Regions from separate parts of the Acidiphilium sp. AL genome, predicted to be linked through region 1. Evidence: riboswitches for the same ligand, from Rfam matches in the RefSeq annotation. Region 1 holds a riboswitch; the other holds the start of a gene.
The links. A riboswitch is a leader RNA that binds a small molecule or an ion and turns the genes downstream of it on or off. The one in region 1 is predicted to bind glycine.
Positions count from the first base shown of each region.

Region 1 (8,262 bases):
GTCCTTGATCTGGCAACCGCCGACCATCGCACGATCGCGCTGGAACTGGCCAGCGGCGCGGATGTTGTGGTCGAGAATTTTCGCCCAGGTGTCGCCGACAAGCTCGGGATCGGCTGGGCCACGCTCTCGCGGCACAACCCGCGCTTGGTATATGCGAGCATTTCCGGGTTCGGACAGAACGGGCCCAACGCCTTGCGGCCGGCCTATGACATCATCATTCAGGCGATGAGCGGGATCATGGCCGTCACCGGCGACCCCGACGGCCCTCCCACGCTGATTGGCGAATCGATCGCCGATGTGGTGTGCGGCCTGTTTGGCTCCTGGGCGATCCTTGCCGCCCTGGTCGAGCGCGATCGCACCGGAAGCGGGCGATATATCGACATCGCCATGTTCGATGCCATGATGGCCCTGCAACCACTTGTCGTTGCTCGCTATCTTGCAACCGGTGTGGCGCCGCAAAGAATGGGCAACCGTCACGCCCTGTCCGTGCCGTTCGGCGCGTTCGCGGCCCGTGACGGCACATTCGTCCTCGCGGTTCTCAACGACAAACTCTTCACCGCGCTAGCGCACCTCATCGGCAAGCCTGAACTGGTAGTAAATCCGCGCTTTGCCTCGGATTCCCAGCGCGCCGCCAACGAGGCGGAACTGCGGGCCGACATCGAGTCCTGGTCTCGGCCCCTGACCGCGAGCGAAGCGGTCTCGGCGCTCGTGGCCGCCGGTGTTCCCGCGGCGGAGGTGATGGACACGGCGCAGGCGCTGGCCTCTTCACAGGCAACCGCCCGCCCCTTGCTGCAGGAGCTGGCTCATCCCGATCTCGGCCGGACCTTCGTTCCCGAACAACCCGCTCGATTCCAGAACGCATCACGCGGCGGCCTGAAGGCGGCCCCACGTCTCAGCGAGCACACGCACGCTGTGCTGGCCGATCCGGCACGCGCGTGGGATTGAAGGACTCTCCCCCCATGATTAAATTCACCGACCCAAGCGCCGATCCTGACATTATCGATGCGATCGAGGCGTTCTGCCGCAAGGAGCTTGCGCCGCGCGCCGCCGATATCGATGCCCAATCGATCTTCGCCACCTGCCACCGGCCGGCGCTGTCCGAACTCGGCATTATGGGATTAAACCTGCCGGGGAATTACGGCGGCGCCGGTGTCGATCCGCATACGCTGTTCGAGGCCGTGGCCCTGATTTCCGGTGCCTGCGCTTCGACCGGCTCAATGGTCACCGCTCATTACCTTGCCACCGATTCGATCAAGTATGGCGGCGACGATCGTCAGAAGACCCGCTGGTTGGACGCTGCTGCCAAAGGGACCAATCTCGGCGCCTTCGCCCTCACTGAGCCAGGCGCCGGTTCGAACCCCGCCGACATGACGGCAACGGCGACCCGCACAGACGGTGGTTATCGGATCAAGGGAACCAAGCACTTTATTTCCAACGCCGCCGAAGCCGATTTCATCATCGTCTATGCCAAGACCGACATGACCGCCGGAGCACGCGGCATTTCCGCGTTTGTTGTCGAACCGGCTCGCGGCGGTCTCCAGGTCGGACCGCCGGAGCGCACGATGGGCCTTAAGGGCGGCCATGTTTTCGAAGTGGCGCTCGACTGTGTGGTGCCCGAGGAAAACCGCCTCGGACCCGAAGGGACCGGCTTTCGCACCGCGCTCCGCGTCCTCGATGCCGGGCGCCTCGATATCGCGGCGTCCTGTGTCGGCATCGCGGAGTCCGCCTTTTCCGCGGCCATTGAATGGGCCAAAAACCGGCAGGTCGGCGGCGAGCCGATCGCCCTGTTTCAGGGTATTCAATGGATGCTTGCCGACATGGCAACCGATATCGCCGCCGCGCGCGGGCTGGCTCGCGCCGCAACCGTGAAACGCGCGGCAGGCGAACGCTTCAGCACCGAGGCATCAATGGCCAAGCTGTTTGCCTCCGAAATGGCCGGTCGCGTCACCGACAAGGCCCTGCAAATTTACGGCGGCTATGGTTTCACCCGCGACATGCCGCTCGAACGCTACGTCCGCGATGTCCGGATCATGCGCATCTACGAAGGCTCATCGGAAATCCAACGCAACATCATCGCCCGCGCGGTGCTGGGATGATGGTCACCTGGAGCGGCTCCGGCGAGAGGATGCCTTAACGGAATGCGCATCATCCGAAGTGGCGAATATCGTTGTATGCCCTGGAAGAACGGTGGCGGAGAGACGGCCGAAATCGATATATTTCCACCAGAGAGTGGGATCGATGCGTTCGATTGGCGGGTGAGCATGGCCCACGTCACTGCTGACGGCGCTTTTTCGCAATTCACCGGAATCGATCGCACGCTCAGTATACTTGAGGGTAAAGGGATCAGGCTTGCGGTTTCAGATCAGGCCGGAATAGATATCACGCCCGATTCACTACCTTACAGTTTTCCCGCAGATGTTCCGACAGTCGCGCAGTTGATCGACGGCCCGGTCATCGACCTTAACGTCATGACAAGACGCGGACGTTTCGTCCACCGGGTAACCCGATTAAGGCAGACAGCACCGGTTGTATGGCGGCTAAAGTCGGATCTTAATCCTGATATTGGCGCGTGGGGTTCCTCTGCAAATCGACAGCGGAAGCAACGCGATGTGGCTTGCTGCCGGTGACGCGGCAGTCGTTCATGGCGTGGGTACGAGTATGGGCCTGACTCCAACTGGCCGCGCTGAGATCTGTATCGTTGAATTCGATATCTCCGTCTCAGGCGCAACTCCGATCCAAGCCGAAAACCGGAATTTTCTCGAAGGCGAAAGGTTACCAATATCATGACAGTCCATGAACGCCCGCAACCCGTTGACGCCTCGGTTGTTCCCCGCTTTGCCGGCGCCGCGACCTTCATGCGGCTGCCGTCGGTCGCCAGTGCCGAGGGGCTCGATGTCGCGCTCGTCGGCGTTCCCTTCGATGGCGGCACCACGAACCGGGCCGGCGCGCGTCAGGGCCCGCGCGAAGTCCGCAATCAGTCCACCCTGATCCGGCGCACCCACCATGCGACCGGCGTCTCGCCTTACGACCGGATCGCCGTTGCCGACATAGGCGACGCGCCGACCAATCCGTTCAGCATAGAAGGTTCCCTTGATCTGATCGAAGAGTTCTTCAAGGACATAAAAATGGCCGACGCGAAACCGATCGCGGTAGGCGGCGATCATCTGATCACCTTGCCGATCTTGCGCGCCCTGGCCCGCGATCGGCCGGTCGGTCTCGTGCATTTCGATGCGCATTCCGACACCAATGATCGCTATTTCGGCAACAATCGCTATACCCACGGAACCCCATTCCGGCGGGCGATCGAAGAAAAACTGCTGGACCCCCGGCGGATGATCCAGATCGGCATTCGCGGCTCGACGTATGACCGGGACGAGCATCGATGGGCGCGCGAGCAGGGCGTCGCGATCCGCTATATCGAGGATGTGGCAAGGCAAGGCCCGGAGGCGACGATGGATGAGGCGATCGCCATCGCCGGGGCCGGTCCGTTATATGTGTCGTTCGATGTCGATTCGATCGATCCCTCGATGGCGCCGGGAACCGGCACACCCGAAATCGGCGGCCTGACCACGCGGGAAGCGCAATTCATGCTGCGCCGGCTTCAGGGGCTGGAGATCATCGGCGCCGACGTGGTGGAGGTGGCGCCGCCCTATGACCTCGGCGGCATGACCGCCCTGGTCGGCGCCACGATGATGTTCGAGCTGCTGTGTCTCATCGCGGGCCGGATCGGCGATCCGCCGGCAAATCAAGTCTGATCAAAGGGAGCACGTCATGAGTCAAGAAAAAACGGTCATCGAGCGCAGGGCCATCGACTTCGTCCCCGAGAGCGAGAGGCATGGTAAGGTCTTTTCCATGTTCACGCTGTTTTTTTCGGGCAACATGCAGATCACCGCGGTCGCTCTCGGCATCATTCCGATCGAACTCGGCCTCAGTCCCGGCTGGAGCATTTTTGCTCTGGTGCTGGGCAATCTGCTGGGCGGCTGCGTGATGGCCGCGCACGCCGTGCAGGGGCCCCGCATCGGAATTCCGCAGATGATCCAGAGCCGGGCTCAGTTCGGCGTGCTCGGCGCGAATCTTCCCCTCGCGCTCGTGGTGCTGATGTATCTGGGGTTTTTTGCGGGCAGCGCGATCCTCGGCGGCGAAGCCATCGCCAACATCCTTGGCGTGTCCAGCGGAGTTGGAATCGTCGTCGCCAACCTGCTGACCTATCTGCTGTTCGCGTTCGGCTATGACGCGATCCACCGCTGCGCGAAATGGGCGACCTATATTTTTGCCGTCATTTTCATTCTGGGAACGGTGCTGGCGTTCGGCAAGCTGGCCGGTCTTCCCGCCGCGCCGCATGCGGCAGTATTCTCATTGCCCATGCTCCTGATCGCGATTGCGATTTTCGTGGCATGGCAGATCACCTACGGCCCCTATGTCGCCGATTATTCCCGCTACATGCCACGCGACACGGCCGCCGGCTCGATTTTCTGGAGCACCTATTTCGGCTCGGTGATCGGTTCGATCTGGGCCATGCTGGTCGGCGTGTTGCTGGGAGCCATCGATCAGAAACTCGCCGCTTCGGACCCGACGGCCGCGTTTGCCGGCCTGTTCAGCGGTCCATGGGCGGAATTGCGCATCATCGCGTTGATCGTGATCCTGGCCGGGGTGGTGGTGATCAACGCCCTCAATCTCTACGGCGGCTGCCTTTCGTCGCTGACGATCCTGAGTTCGAGCCTATCGTTACGCCAATCGGCGCTGCGTCATGGCAAGTGGTACCGGATCGGGCTGGGCGCAGCCGGGGTGACCATCGGCAGCCTGATCGCCATTGTCGGCGCGAACAGCGTGATGGCATATCTGAACAACCTGATGCTGATCCTGGTATATGTTTTTATCCCCTGGTCGGCGATCAACCTGACCGATTTTTTCCTACTGCGCCACGGCGAGTACTCTGTGGCCGACATCTACGACAGGCATGGCCGTTACGGAGCCTGGGGCGTGCCTGCCCTGGCGGCCTTCGTACTCGCCATCGTGCTGGAGATTCCGTTCATGAGCACGCCGTTCTTCACCGGACCGGTCGCCAAACATCTGGGCGGCGCCGATGTGACCTGGATCGTCGGTCTGCTGGTCGGGTCGGGGGTCTATTATGCGCTGATGCGTGCGAGGACGCGTGTACCTCACGAATCCCCTCGTTTCACTGACCCGGTATAGTGCCGATTCGCAATCCCGATAATCGGCTAATTGCAGCACATCTCGAGAAGAGTTGGGAAGCGGCATAACGTCGCCTCGAGGCGTGCCAGGCGCGGTTGGAGGCGGTGCAGGCTTCTGATCCGGCCGCCCCGTCGCCAGACTTCTCGGATTTGGCCGACGATCCTGATGCCGCATGGAACGCGCCTGGCGCGACCATGCGGGCGCGCCAGCGGCTCCTGCGCGCGCTCATCACCGACATCATCGCTAACGTCGACGAAGCCAAACGTGAGGTCGTCCTGACGATCCATTGGCGCGGCGGACAGCATTCGCAATTGCGAGTGCGGAAGCCAAAAACCGGCGAACATGGCTGCCGAACCTCTGACGAAGCGATCGCGGTGATCAAGAGCATGGCCAGCCGATGGTCGGACGCGGATATCGCTGCGACATTGAACCGAATGGGCATGCCGACGGGCCAAGGAAAGACCTGGACGGCGCACCGCGTCAGTTCGCTCCGGCGGGTGCGTGGGATACATGCCTATCGATCCGCCGAAAAAGATGGCGAATGGCTGACGATGACCGAAGCCGCTGCGACAGTCAGCGTGACCCACCACCGGATCAGACGGCTCATCGCAGATCGCATTATTACCGCTGAGCAAGTCGTGCCTGGTGCTCCCTATCAGATTCGCGCCGCCGATCTCCAGGATGATCGCGTCCTCGCCGCGATCAAGCGAACAGGCGGTCCGTGTCGCACCGGTTTTGAAAACCAACTTCCAATGTTTCCAGACACTTGAAAAGGATAGGCATAATGAACGCCTCGTCGCGGAGCTGTGCCGCAGAACGGCCGATCGTCCCGCACGAAAGTCCACAATCGATCGGTCCGGGTGCGCCCGAGGCCGGGCGCCAGCACCGCAACCGGCGTGCCGTCCCCATGGATTTTCTCTGCGGTGAACACATGGGCACGGATGCCATCGGCGATTGGCGTCAGCAACCACGCTGCCTGGCCGGCATAATCGGCGAGCGTCGAGCGGGGCAGATCAATACATTCGCGCGCATAAATTTCACTCTGCCGATACAGCGGCAAATAATCGAGATATTTCGACATCACGATCATCGCGAGCAGCGAGGGTGTCGCACGGCCACGCGGGATCGGCAGGTTGGGAGCCGGAGCCTGCGCGATCGCATCGCAGCGCTTGCAGGCATATTTCGGCCGGACATGCCGGACCACCTGGAACCGGCCGGGAATGTAGTCATGCACTGCTTGGCAGATTACATCTCGGCCAATTTCGCGTAGTACGAGAGGAGGAGCATCGTTGCCACGGCACGCTAATAATTGCTGTTTGCAACAGGCTTGACCCGCCGCGGCGGCTCTGGCATAGGCGCATTGCGGGAGAGTTCGCGGCGGCTACCGGCCAAAGCGACGCCGAAGGGGCAACCGCCCCGGAAACCCTCAGGCAGAAGCGACCGCGACCGGACTGGAACTCTGAAAAGCGGAGCGGCAGCTCCCGCCGATGGTGTAAGTCTTCGCCCCGTGCCGGGGTGCGACGAAACTCTCAGGCCTATGACAGAGGGGGCATTTGAATACCCGCTGCGGGCGGGTGGGAGAATGCGCATGTCCACCTCTGATTGTCAGGCTATTGCCGTAATCGGCGCCGGTATCATCGGTGTCACGACGGCCTATAACCTGGTCCGGCGCGGCCACCGCGTCGCGCTTTTTGACCGACAGCCCTACGCGGCGATGGAAACCTCCTTTGCCAATGGCGGACAACTTTCAGCCTCGAATGCTGAGGTGTGGAACAGTTGGACGACGGTGTTGAAGGGATTGAAGTGGATGATGTCCCCCGGGGCACCGTTGTTGGTGAACCCGAAGCCTTCCTGGCACAAGCTTTCCTGGATGGCCGAGTTCCTCGCTGCTATCCCCAGATACGAGGAGAACACGGTCACCACTGCTCGTTTGGCGATCGAGGCGCGCGGGCATCTGCGACGGATGGCTGAGGAGGAAGGTATCGACTTCGATCGCGAGGACCGCGGCATCCTCCACTTCTACGAGACGAAACGAGAGTTCGAAGCGGCCGGTAGGGCCACCGAGCTCCTGGCTAGGGGCGGGGTGGAGCGTCGCGCCATCACTCCTTCTGAAATGCGTGCGATCGAACCGGCACTGCGCGGCACCTATTACGGCGGCTTCTACACCCCGTCGGATTTTACCGGCGACATCCACAAATTCGCTACCGGTCTCGCTCTCGCCTGCACGCGCCATGGCGTGACCATGCGCTTGGCGACGGAGGTGGTTTCCGCCACGGCGGGTACCGAAAGCGTCACCATCATCAGCCGTTCTACCGAACCAACGCTAAATGACGCTCCGCAACCGGAGGAGGTCGGGAGCTTCGACAAGGTGGTGGTCTGCGGTGGCGTGCTGTCGCGGCAACTCGGTCGGTCGTTAGGAGACCGCATCAACGTCTACCCGGTGAAGGGCTACTCCATCACCGTCAATTTGACCGAGGGCGCCGACCAGCAGGCCGCGCCCTGGGTAAGCCTGCTCGACGACAAGGCCAAGATTGTGACCAGTCGCCTGGGCCCGACGCGCTTTCGTGTGGCCGGGACGGCCGAATTCAACGGCTACAACCGAGACATCCGAGCCGAGCGTATCGCGCCGCTGATCGCCTGGTGCCGGGCGCATTTCCCGGGCATGAGCACGCGCCAGTGTGTGCCCTGGACCGGTTTGCGCCCGATGATGCCAAACATGATGCCACGCGTCGCACGCGGGCGGAACCCGCGCGTTTTCTACAACACTGGGCACGGTCACCTCGGCTGGACGCTCTCCGCGGCCACGGCCGATGCCGTGGCCGCGCTCGTGACCGCTCGTGCGAATACTTGATAGCAAAGCCGGGTGCTCAGGGCTATCGCATTTGAGCTGAGCCGAATGCGGCAAGGAGCTTGATCAGGAGCGCATCATTTCATCCTGCGTGTTTGAGTTTTCCTTTCATGGATACTTTCGAGTCTTCGAGTTTTGCGAGGTTAAGGGCGAGACGGCGCAGGAGGGCGATGTTTTCTGGCCCGTGATCCTTGCGGTTTCTGGCCTGATCCTCGTTCATG
Region 1 is NZ_JAIMBZ010000070.1:252-8,513, reverse strand. Features, by position in the region: gene AiwAL_RS19185 (CoA transferase) at 1-945, shown strand, start outside; gene AiwAL_RS19180 (acyl-CoA dehydrogenase family protein) at 960-2,096, shown strand; gene AiwAL_RS19175 (HutD family protein) at 2,139-2,627, shown strand; gene speB (agmatinase) at 2,784-3,755, shown strand; gene AiwAL_RS19165 (cytosine permease) at 3,772-5,193, shown strand; gene AiwAL_RS19160 (recombinase family protein) at 5,289-5,963, shown strand; gene AiwAL_RS19155 (transposase) at 5,849-6,427, opposite strand; glycine riboswitch at 6,547-6,646, shown strand; gene AiwAL_RS19150 (D-amino acid dehydrogenase) at 6,782-8,044, shown strand; partial or broken gene AiwAL_RS19145 (ISAs1 family transposase) at 8,124-8,262, opposite strand, start outside.

Region 2 (6,235 bases), on a different contig from region 1:
GTTTCAAAGTGAAAACTTCGGGCTAGATCTCAAAATCATAAGATTTTTCGGTGGGCATCGGAACCGGCTTTGGACGAGGGAGAAAAGCCGTCGGCAGCCTGCCATCAATGAAGGCCAGGCCGCCTCCGATCATGGCCATTCCTGCAAACTCTCGGATCAGCAGTGCCTCGCCCAACACAAACGAACCGAGCAGGATTGCGCTGACCGGGATCAGGAATGTGACAAGCAGCAGATTGGTCGCCCCCGCCGCAGCAAGAATGCGGAAATAGAGAATGTAGGCAAGCACGGTGCACAGAAGCGCGATCCCAATCAGCGCTCCCCACGTCTCCGCGTCCGGTGCCGGCAGTGTCCAAGGACGATCGGCAAAAACCACCACTGGGATCAGCACGAGGGTGCTGCCGGTAACTTGGCCGGTCGCGACCTTGATCGGCGAGATATCTTTGAATCGCCGACCATAAATGCCGGCAAAGGCGTAAACCAGCGCCGCCCCCAGGCAGGCGACTTCCCCAAGAATGCCCCCCTTGGCCATGCCCGCCAGTGCTCCTGGCCCAACGAGCACAGCGACACCGGCAAAGCCGATCGCGACACCGACAAACTTGCTGCGGGTCAGCTTCTCGTTTGCGGTCAGCATATGCGCGACGACCACGGTGAACATCGGCGTCGTAGCGTTGAGGATGGAGGCAAGCCCGCTCGAAATCCGGGTTTCGCCGAATACGATCAGCGAAAAGGGGATGACGTTGTTGAGCACGCCCATGACGATGAAGTCAGCCCAGAGACGCGGCGAGGCCGGCATGAAGTCACCTCGCAACCCAAGCCACAGGTTCAGAATAACAGCGGCCAAACCCACGCGGCCGAGAACCACGGTGAAGGGCGGCAGTTCGGCGACCAGCACCTTAAAGAAAAAGAACGACCCGCCCCACAGCGCAGCGAGGGCCAGCAGCATAACCCACTCTCTACATCCCATCGCCGGCACTGGTGCGGTCTTAACCGTCATCGAACTCATCCCCTTCAATTCGACAGAAAGGTATCGACGCCACCGCGTCGCGGCACTCCGAATCTTGTGCTCGTATTCGGACGCACGTTTCCCCATGGTCAGTGAAAGATCAGGGCGCAACGATCCGCTCCCTTCAATCGGTTCGAAATCTCCGCTCAGAAACACTGGAAACGGCGGCGCGATTCGCGTCGGGAGCGAAAATCGCGGCTGAGCAGGCGGCCGGCGCAGGTCGATGCGGGGACATCGGCCAAGCCGGCCAACGCACTCAGGCGCGATTTGCGCACCGGCGCTTGCGTTCAACGCCGATGTCGGTCATGACATAGCCATCGAACTCCCGCGCGGGAGAGAGCGGCATGAACGCCGCCGCCGAAGGCGCAACCGGCCCCCGGAAACGCTCAGGCAAAAGGACCGCGTGAGAACACGATCTCTGGAAAGCCGGCGCAGCGCGCCGCACCGAAGGCGTAAGGGCGGGGAAACTCCTGCCCGAATCTCTCAGGTTCCGCGACAGAGGGGGGTCAGCCTGGACGGTTCTGCACCCGTCCGCTGAACGCGGAGAATCCTGTGGCCGATGCCGAAACGCTGACCGTTCCGCTCGATGCGATGCATCGCGGCCTGGGCGCGCGCATGGTCGGCTTCGCCGGCTACGCCATGCCGGTGCAGTATGACGGCATCATCGCCGAACACCTGCATTGCCGCGCCCATGCCGCCTTGTTCGACGTCTCGCATATGGGCCAGGCGATCCTGTCCGGCCCCGGTGCCGCCGCCGCGCTGGAACGCGTCGTCACCGGCGACATCGCCGGGCTGCAACCGGGGCGCCAGCGCTACACCCTGCTGATGAACGCGGATGGCGGCATCGTCGACGATCTGATGGTCGCCAATCTCGACGGGTATTATCTCCTCGTCCTCAACGCCGCGCGCAAGCATGTCGATCTTGCCCATATCCGCGCCCATCTGCCCGATGCCGTCAGCCTCACCCCGCATTTCGGCCGCGCCCTGCTCGCCCTGCAAGGCCCCGAATCCGGCGCGGTTCTCGCCTCACTGGCGCCCGAGGTCGCCGCGCTGCGCTTCATGGACGCGATCGAGACCACGCTCGAAGGCGCGCGCATGACCATCACCCGCTCCGGCTATACCGGCGAGGACGGGTTCGAGATCGGCCTGCCCGCCGAACGCGCCGACGCGCTCGCCACCACCCTGATCACCGATGCGCGGGTGAAACCCGCCGGGCTCGGCGCGCGCGATTCGCTCCGCCTCGAAGCCGGGCTGCCGCTCTACGGCAACGATATCGACGAAACCACCAACCCGATCGAGGCCGGGCTCGGCTTCGCGATCGGCAAGCGCCGCAAAATGGCGTGGAATTTCGCCGGCGGCGCCGCGGTGCGCGCCATACACGACAGCGGCCCCGCCCGCCGCCTAGTCGGCCTGCGCGCCGACGGCCGCGCACCCGTGCGGGCGGGTGCCGAACTGACCGACGCCAAGGGCGCGCCGGCCGGCATCGTCACCTCCGGCACCTTCGCGCCCAGCCTCGATGCGCCGGCGGCGCTCGGCTATGTCCGCGCCGATCTTGCCCGCGACGGCACCATCCTCGCCGCCGCACTGCGCGGCCGCGCCGTGACCATGCGCGTCGCCCCGCTGCCCTTCATTCCGCACCGCTACGCCCGCTGAAAGGACCTCCGCCATGACCGAAATCAGATACACCAAGGACCACGAATGGGTGAGGCTCGACGGCGACATCGCCACTGTGGGCATCACCGATCACGCGCAATCCGCCCTCGGTGACATCGTGTTCGTCGAACTGCCGGAACCCGGCCGCGCCGTTGCCGAAGGCGAAGCCTGCGCCGTGGTCGAGAGCGTGAAAGCCGCGTCCGACGTCTATGCCCCGCTCGCCGGCACCGTCACCGAAAACAACGCGTCCCTCGCCGCCGATCCCGGCGTCGCCAACCAGGATGCCGAAGCCGGCGGCTGGTTCTTCAAGCTGCGCCTCGCCGGCCGCGCCGGATTCGACGCGCTGCTGAGCGCCGCCGACTACCAGACTTTCGTGCAATCGCTCTGACCGGAGCCGCCGCCATGGATACTCTCGCCGCATTCGATGCGATCCTCGCCGAAGATCGGTTCGCCGCGCGCCATATCGGCCCCGATGCCGCCGAGCGGGCAGCGATGCTGCACCAGCTCGGCATCCCCTCGATCGGCGCGCTGATCGCCCGCACCGTCCCCGGCGCGATCCTGGCGGAGCGAAAGCTCGACCTTCCGACACCGCTGACCGAGGGTGAAATCCTCGACGATCTGCGCCACTACGCGGGCGAGAACGCGGTCAAGCGCAGCCTGATCGGCCTCGGCTACCATGGCACCGTCACCCCGCCGGTCATTCTGCGCAACGTGCTGGAAAGCCCCGGCTGGTACACCGCCTACACGCCGTATCAGGCGGAAATCGCCCAAGGCCGGCTCGAAGCCCTGCTGAATTTCCAGACCATGATGGCGGGACTCGCCGGCATGGACATCGCCAACGCCTCGCTGCTCGACGAAGCGACCGCCGCTGCCGAGGGTGTCGCGCTGGCCCGCGCGGTGCATCGCGCGAGTTCGACGACCATCGCCGTCGCACGTGATCTCCACCCGCAGACCCGCGCCGTCATCGCCACCCGCGCGGCACCACTCGGCTGGAGCATCGCCGATATCGAACCGGGCGATGCCGCAGCGATCGAGGCCGCCAAACCCTTCGCCCTGGTCCTGCAATATCCGGGAACCACCGGCGTGGTTCGCGATCTGTCGGCGGAAATCACCGCCGCGCATAACGCGGGCGCGCTCGCCATCGTGAGTGCTGACCCGCTCTCCCTCACCCTGCTCAAGCCGCCCGGCGAGATGGGCGCGGATATCGTGGTCGGCTCGGCCCAGCGCTTTGGCGTGCCGATGGGCTTCGGCGGCCCGCATGCCGCGTTTTTCGCGACACGCGACGCTCTCAAGCGCCACATGGCCGGACGTCTGGTCGGCGTTTCGGTCGATGCCGCCGGCGCGCCCGCGCTGCGCCTTGCCCTGCAAACCCGTGAGCAGCATATCCGCCGCGAAAAGGCGACCTCCAACATCTGCACCGCGCAGGTGCTGCTCGCGGTCATCGCCGGATTCTATGGCGTCTGGCACGGGCCGGAAGGGCTGATCCGCATCGCGAAACGCGTGCATCTCGCCGCCCGCCTGCTCGCGGGTGCCGCAACCAAAGCCGGCTTCGCGCTCCGCCACGATGTTTTCTTTGACACGATCGCGTTAACAACGGGTGAAAAAACCGATACCATCCTCGCTCGCGCGCTCGATGCGGGCTTCAATTTCCGTCGCATCGATGAGAAAACGCTCGGCATCGCGCTCGACGAAACCGTAACGCACCAGGAACTGACGATTCTCGCCGGCATCCTCGGCGGCGCCGCTGAGGCCATGCCGACGCCGCTCGCGGCGCTGGCCCGGAACACGAAATTCATGACCGCGCCGGTGTTCCACGCGCACCGCTCCGAACACGCGATGCTGCGCTACCTGAAACGCCTGGAAGACAAGGACATCGCGCTCAACCGCAGCATGATTCCGCTCGGTTCCTGCACCATGAAACTCAACGCGACCGCCGAGATGATCCCGATCACCTGGCGCGGTTTCGCCGATATCCATCCTTTTGCGCCGCCGGACCAGACGCGCGGTTATCGCGCGCTGATCGACCGGCTCGCGACCGATCTCGCGCGCATTACCGGCTTTGCCGCCGTTTCGCTGCAACCCAATTCCGGCGCGCAGGGCGAATATGCCGGGCTGCTCAGCATCCATGCCTTCCATGCATCGCGCGGCGACGCTGCGCGCGACATCTGCCTGATCCCGTCCTCCGCGCACGGCACCAACCCCGCCTCGGCGGCGATGGCCGGGTATCGCGTCGTGGTGGTCGGCTGCGACCGCGCCGGCAATATCGACCTTGCCGATCTCGATGCGAAAATCGCCGCCCATGCCGGTCGCATCGCCGCGCTGATGATCACCTATCCCTCGACCCATGGCGTGTTCGAAGCGACGGTCCGCGAGATTTGCGCCAAAATCCACCGCGCCGGCGGCCAGGTGTATATGGACGGCGCCAACATGAACGCGCAGGTCGGCCTTACCAGCCCCGCCGCGATCGGGGCGGATGTGTGTCATCTCAACCTGCACAAAACCTTCTGCATCCCGCATGGCGGCGGCGGACCGGGCGTCGGACCGATTGCGGTCGCGGCGCATCTTGCCCCGCATCTGCCCAATCACCCGATGCGCGATGACGCTGGGCCGGCCACCGGCTATGGCCCGATCAGCGCCGCACCATTCGGCAGCGCCTCGATCCTGTCGATTCCCTACGCCTATATCCGCATGATGGGGGCGGAGGGGCTGCGCGAGGCGACCGAAATCGCCATCCTGAACGCCAACTACATCGCCCATCGCCTCGGCGCCCATTATCCGATCCTCTATGCCGGCGCTAACGGCATGGTAGCCCATGAGTGCATCATCGACTGCCGGGGCTTCCAGGCCGATACCGGCATTCAGGTCGAGGATATCGCCAAACGGCTACAGGATTACGGGTTTCACGCGCCCACCATGTCCTGGCCGGTGCCGGGCACGCTGATGATCGAACCCACCGAAAGCGAAACCAAGGCCGAACTCGACCGCTTCTGCGATGCGATGATCGCGATCCGCGCGGAAATCGTCGCCATCGCGGCGGGCACGCTGCCGCGCGACGACAATATGCTGAAAAACGCGCCGCATACCGCGTCCGAGGTCATGGCGACCACCTGGAACCACGCCTATAGCCGCGAGCAGGCGGCGTTTCCGCTGCCCTATGTCGCCGGATCGAAGTACTGGCCGCCGGTCAAGCGGGTCGATAACGTCTATGGCGACCGCAACCTCGTCTGCACCTGCGCGCCACTCTCGGACTACGCGGAGGCGGCGGAGTGAGGGTAGCAATGGCACGCTTCAAGATAAGATCGGATGATTAGAGCATTTTCCGTTCGCTTTGGCTCACGGATAAAGCTCTATCTAATACCATGTGTGGACGGCCCTTTGGGTTCAAGTCGTTTTTTTGCAGAATCTGATGTTGGTTCGAATGCGGTCATGTGTCCGGCCTGTTGATGCGGCGCTATGACCGCTGGCCCAGATGGGTTCCGCGAGTGCCATCCAAACAACGGTGCGGCATGTGATTGCCATCGGTATTAACGGATTTCCTGATTACGCATGTTGATCCGTGAATTTTCGGGCGGTATGATC
Region 2 is NZ_JAIMBZ010000079.1:536-6,770, reverse strand. Features, by position in the region: gene AiwAL_RS19550 (DMT family transporter) at 23-994, opposite strand; glycine riboswitch at 1,324-1,415, shown strand; glycine riboswitch at 1,420-1,504, shown strand; gene gcvT (glycine cleavage system aminomethyltransferase GcvT) at 1,556-2,656, shown strand; gene gcvH (glycine cleavage system protein GcvH) at 2,670-3,044, shown strand; gene gcvP (aminomethyl-transferring glycine dehydrogenase) at 3,059-5,926, shown strand.
Region 2: another riboswitch for glycine. It lies ahead of gcvT (glycine cleavage system aminomethyltransferase GcvT); the one in region 1 lies ahead of AiwAL_RS19150 (D-amino acid dehydrogenase).